Peribacillus sp. FSL E2-0218: one gene and its partner. Each later gene encodes a partner of the first gene's protein in a complex. Links are inferred from orthologs where the notes say so. Each region holds a gene or a part of one and is shown in the gene's direction. Other genes may lie near its edges.

Region 1 (2,976 bases):
TACCAAGCTGAATATGCCAAGCCTGTCATGTATGATGTCGAGAGTTTAAAAAGGATGGGCCTTGAGATCATCCAGGAGCGCATTTTCAGCTATGAAGGGAATGTCATCCGGCATGATACAGAAAAAGTGGCCGATTTGCTTTACAATATGCTAATAAATGAAACGAAAAGCCATATAATTCCGTAGATATAGGCAGGGGCGTTTTTTTACTGATAAAAATAGATTACCTGCGTTCGATTGGGGGTGGAATGGATGTCTTTTGCTTCAGAAACGAAAAAAGAGCTTACTACATTAGAGGGAAAGGATTGTTGCGGAAAAGCGGAATTGTGTGCGCTGATCCGGATGAACGGATCCCTTTCATTTTCTAATCGGAAGCTTGTTGTGGATATTCAAACTGAAAATGCAGCGATTGCCAGACGGATTTATACGCTGCTGAAGAAAAGTTATGAGGTCCAAGTCGAGCTTTTGGTCCGTAAAAAGATGAAGCTTAAAAAGAATAACGTCTATATTGTCAGGATGTCATCTGGGGGACAGCGGGTTTTGACCGATTTGGAAATTTTGGGTGACGGATTTGAAATCCTCCATGCGATATCGGATAAGATCGTTGGAAAGAAATGCTGTAAGCGCTCCTATCTAAGAGGGGCATTTCTTGCGGGAGGTTCAGTGAATAATCCGGAAACGTCCTCGTATCACCTGGAAATTTTCTCGCTTTATAAAGAGCATAATGATGCGCTTTGTGAGTTGATGAATAAGTTCGACCTGAAGGCCAAAACGCTTGAGCGCAAAAAAGGATACATCATTTACTTGAAGGAAGCCGAGAAGATTGCCGAGTTTTTAAGTATCGTTGGGGCCCATTCCGCACTATTGAGGTTCGAGGATGTCCGGATTGTCCGTGATATGCGCAATTCTGTGAATCGGCTTGTGAATTGTGAAACGGCTAACTTGAACAAAACGATCGGTGCCTCATTGCGGCAGGTGGAAAATATCCATTACATCGAGGATACGGTCGGATTGAACATTTTGCCGGATAAACTTCGTGAAATTGCCGAACTGAGAATAGCCTTCCAGGATATAACCTTAAAGGAACTTGGCGAAATGGTATCCGGGGGAAGCATCAGTAAATCCGGAATTAATCACCGGCTACGGAAGATTGACGAAATAGCTGACAGGCTCCGTGGGGGAGAGGCTATTGCTGCGAAAAAATAAAGCTTACAGGGGAGATCATGATGGTGGAGAAACAAGTTAAAGTAAAACTGAAAACAGGTTTACAAGCCCGGCCGGCGGCCCTGTTTGTACAAGAAGCTAACCGCTTTCATTCGGATGTATTTCTTGAAAAAGAAGGAAAGAAAGTGAATGCAAAAAGCATCATGGGATTAATGAGCCTCGCCATCAGTTCAGGCGTATCCGTGAAGCTGATCGTTGAGGGGCGCGATGAGAAGGAAGCGCTGGAAGCATTGGAAGAATTCGTTCAGCAAGAGAGTTAAAGAAAGAGGATGCTAAAAGCGCATCCTTTTTTTCATGGCATGCTAAAAGGCCGCGAAGCTCTCGCGGCCTTTTGCTGTGCTGCATTATTTATCTTTTTTATCCTCAAGGATGCTGCGAGTGATGACTTTGTCAATCAAGCCGTATTCAAGGGCTCTTTCGGATGTCATGAAGTTATCGCGTTCCGTATCTCTTTGAAGGACTTCAAGAGGCTGGCCAGTGCGTTCTGCCAAAATCTGATTCAATTTATCTTTCAAGTGAAGGATACGGCGGGCAGCGATTTCGATTTCCGTAGCTTGTCCTTGCGCCCCTCCAAGTGGTTGGTGAATCATGACTTCACTGTTCGGCAACGCATAGCGCTTGCCCTTTTCGCCAGCAGCCAATAGGAAGGCTCCCATGGAAGCGGCCATACCAATGCATACAGTGGATACATCAGGTTTGATATATTGCATCGTATCGTAAATGGCCATACCGGAAGTGATGCTTCCGCCCGGGCTGTTGATGTATAATGTGATATCTTTTTCAGGGTTTTCCGCTTCTAAAAATAGTAATTGAGCAACAATGGAATTGGAAACATTATCGTCGATTCCGCTTCCCAGCATAATGATCCTGTCTTTTAATAAACGGGAGTAAATATCGTAGGCACGCTCCCCACGACTTGTTTGTTCGATAACTGTAGGAATTAAATTCATGTTCATTTCCTCCTTCGATTAAGAGAATCATTTTAAATTCTTTATGTATGTATGATACACTTTTTGGTCAATTTAGGTCAAACAAAACAAATCCTATAAGTGATAATTTGTTCGACAATTTTCTGGTCAAGTCTCCTTCCTCTTTGAATTCATTTGTAATTATGCCGATCAGGGATGAATTTCCACATTATCCATAATACCCAAAAGACAAACTTTTAAACCTGATAACCCTTGCAAAGGAGGGCATTCTATCATATAATGAAGTCTGTCGAATAGATATGAACATTGATTTTTCCAATTCGCCCTCGTAGTGCAACGGATAGAACGCAAGCCTCCGAAGCTTGAAATGCAGGTTCGATTCCTGCCGAGGGCACTGCCAAATCTCCCGCTTAAATTATTTAAGTGGGGGATTTTTTTATGAAAGATGATTTTTGTTGGAATTTCGCGATTTCCATCGAAATCTGTTTGATGGGGACATCCATCGAAAATAAGGGCTTCAGTCTTGAAAAATGGGGATTTTTCAATAAAAGTAGTTGTGAAAATGGCATTCATGACATATAGTATGGAAAACAAATAAACCATTCAGAAAAAAACGTAAGCGTTTTCATGGGTTTTTGTGTAGAATTTTCTCCTGATAATGTAAAATGGAGTGGGGAGGGATGAATCGATGAGTATGAATATGAAAGCAGGATTATTTCAACAGCAAACTTTAAAGATGGCAATGACCCAGGAGCTCATGCAGGCTATTACCTTGCTGCAATACTCCACCCAGGAGCTTTCCGCTTTCTTGGAAAACAAAATG
Region 2 (2,765 bases), 750 kb from region 1 along the record:
GATGTAATAAGTGAGATCGTTACATTCAGGGGGAAGGAGAATATTAAAAAAGCCGAAGCCAAAGCGAAAAAGAAATAAGTACGTTCAGCGCCATTTTCGAATCGGTTAAAAAAGGGGCGGTTTTTCCTTATGAAGTATCGCTTTTTCTTGTGCCGGAATGTGTGTAGAATTTGATCGCCTTCTGCTTGCCCTGCGCTCCGGAACCTGATAATTCTCAAACGTGGTCGACTTATGATAAGCTTGTATTATCGGAATTAACAAAATATTAATGATTTTGTTGGCGAAAGTCCTGCGTGCATGCATCAATTGTTAGAAAGGTGGCAACGATCATAACGGCTATATTAATGGAGGAGTTTAACCATGCTTCTGGATTCGGAACGAAATTAACTTGGCACTCCGAGCCGAAAGCATGGAGTATTAATGCGGAGGATTCGATTTTAGTCATTAAAACGGATAATCAAACCGATTTTTGGCAAAAAACTCATTATGGCTTTCAAGCGGATAATGGGCATTTTTTATACCATGAGGTAAACGGGGATTTTCGTTTAACGACGAAAGTGAAATCCAATCCAGTCAATAGATATGACCAAGCGGGCTTGATGGTGCGCTTCTCAACCGAGACATGGCTAAAGACGTCGGTTGAATATATCCCTGATGGCCAAAGTAAATTAGGTGTGGTTGCAACAAATCAAGGGTATTCTGATTGGTCAAGCCAGGAAATTTCAGAAGACGGGGCTCCGCTATTTTATCGCATCACGAGAAGGGACAACGACTTTTATGTGGATTATTCATTGGATGGCACTTCGTGGAGCCAAATAAGGATGACCCATCTCGTTGAAGAGGCAAGGAAGATGAAAGTCGGCCTTTATGCCTGCAGCCCGCAAGGCAAAGGGTATGAAGCAGCGTTCGATTTCATGAAGGTGGAAAAAATAGATAAGGAAACAAAGGTTTATTAATAGGGCAAGAGATGAAGACTTTTTGTCTTGATAAATTCGACTGGAAAGAGGAAGGGGTCTATTATGTTCAAGAAATTATTCGGAAAAAAAGATAGTGTGGAGCAATTGCTTGCACCGATAAACGGACAAGTCATAAAGATGGAGGATGTTCCAGATCCGGTGTTCTCCGGGAAGCTGATGGGAGATGGGATCGCGATCCTTCCTGAGGAGGGCCTTGTCGTGGCTCCGATAGATGCAGAAGTGGTCCAGGTTTTTCATACGAAGCATGCAATAGGACTTAAGACGAAAAATGGGATTGAATTGCTGATGCATATCGGGCTAGAAACGGTGAACCTTAAAGGTGAAGGATTCGAAGTCCATGTCGCAGAAGGGCAGCGTGTAAAAGCCGGGGACAAGCTCGTTACATTCGATATCGAATTCCTTAAATCGAATGCACCAAGCATTATCACTCCGATCGTCATCACGAATGGTGAGCTCGTTGAAAAAGTGGAAAAAACAGCTAACAGCGAAGCGATCATGAACGAAACGGAGATTATGAAAGTTTATTTAAAGTAAAAAATTAAGGGTTTACTAAAGTGTAAACCCGCAAAACATCCTTTGTAGCGATTATTGCAAAGGATGTTTTTATGATCATGAACTTTATTTATCCACCCAGCAAGATAGACCTTTCAGGAATACGCACGCTGCATTCGCTCAATGTCTATAGCATATTAAAGATTTAAGATGGGTAATGAACTGGTTCATATTTTGACTTGGACCGCTATCAGTGCTGCCAGCAGGATATTCTAAAAAAACAGCGAATAATAGGTGAGTGAACAAATAAATCAAGCGAGGGTGAATAGGATGAGAGTTCAAGCAGAAAAGATATTCGTTAACCTGCCTGTTAAAGATTTGGATGCTTCGATACAATTCTTCACTAAAGTGGGCTTTGCCTTTAACGAGCAAATGACCAATGAAAACGCAACGTGCATGGTTATCAGTGAATCGATTTACGTCATGCTATTGGTTGAGGATTATTTCAAGACGTTTACGAAGATGGAAATCCCGAATTCGGAAACGAGTGCGGAAGCGATTGTCGCCCTATCGGTAAATAGTAAGCAAGAAGTCGACGAAGTCGTCACTAGGGCATTGAATGCCGGCGCACAGCCCTATAATGAAGCCATCGACCATGGATTCATGTACGGTTGGAGCTTCAGGGATTTGGACGGACATCTTTGGGAAGTATTCTACATGGATGAAAGTGGGTTCAGGCAAGAATAAGCCAAAACGAACACCCCTTCACTTAACATGTACGCCTTATATAAGACATGAAAAAGGTGATGCTGTCTGTATTTTGCAGATGGCATCTTTTTTAAGCTCCATTACCCTCATAAACCAATACCCTAAAGAAAGCTGCCCAGTTCGTGCTGGCCTACGAAAGTATAAACCTCAAAAACTGTGGGTTAAATGGTCCTTTCTAAATGTTTAAGCTGAGTGTAATGAAACGATCGATGTATAAAATATGAAAACTATAGGCAATCGAACTTCTATCTCCATTCCCTTGTAGAGGGGATGAAATGGCATTACGCATGTTACCCTCAGTTTTGACTACGGGCTGTCCCGATCTTCTCCTATTGGTTTAATTGTTAATAATTAACTATATATGATACTATTACCTTTAGTTTGTTTTAACATGGGAGAAGGTATTAGATGAAGGCAATTTTCCGCACTAAGTTTTTTTATGTAATTATTTTGGCCGTGTTGTTGGCTGCTGGTTTTGGTTTCACCCATTACGAGCATGGCGAGAAGAAAGAGACATTGACCGATGCT

What was found. Proteins that work in one complex are often made in the same cells at the same time.
Region 2: the proteins of MHI53_RS23415 (region 1) and MHI53_RS19540 are in contact, whole or in part, in an NMR structure (PDB 1GGR), measured with the Escherichia coli proteins. The link is inferred for Peribacillus sp. FSL E2-0218 from one-to-one orthologs.

The regions. Positions count from the first base shown.
Region 1 is NZ_CP150304.1:4,825,879-4,828,854, reverse strand. What follows is about bases 148-2,855. They hold MHI53_RS23415 (HPr family phosphocarrier protein), read left to right. Parts: upstream 148-1,226; coding sequence 1,227-1,484; downstream 1,485-2,855. Other genes in these bases: rpoN (RNA polymerase factor sigma-54), read left to right, coding at 2,842-2,855; MHI53_RS23400 (hypothetical protein), read left to right, coding at 2,592-2,735; clpP (ATP-dependent Clp endopeptidase proteolytic subunit ClpP), read right to left, coding at 1,569-2,174; whiA (DNA-binding protein WhiA), read left to right, coding at 253-1,206; MHI53_RS23425 (YvcK family protein), read left to right, coding at 148-186. In the rest of the region: more of MHI53_RS23425, read left to right, coding at 1-147; more of rpoN, read left to right, coding at 2,856-2,976.
Region 2 is NZ_CP150304.1:4,074,478-4,077,242, reverse strand. It holds MHI53_RS19540 (PTS glucose transporter subunit IIA), read left to right. Parts: upstream 1-1,019; coding sequence 1,020-1,511; downstream 1,512-2,765. Other genes in the region: MHI53_RS19530 (ATP-dependent metallopeptidase FtsH/Yme1/Tma family protein), read left to right, coding at 2,646-2,765; MHI53_RS19535 (VOC family protein), read left to right, coding at 1,800-2,216; MHI53_RS19545 (DUF1349 domain-containing protein), read left to right, coding at 345-956; MHI53_RS19550 (DUF1801 domain-containing protein), read left to right, coding at 1-78. UniProt on the Escherichia coli protein: The phosphoenolpyruvate-dependent sugar phosphotransferase system (sugar PTS), a major carbohydrate active transport system, catalyzes the phosphorylation of incoming sugar substrates concomitantly with their translocation across the cell membrane.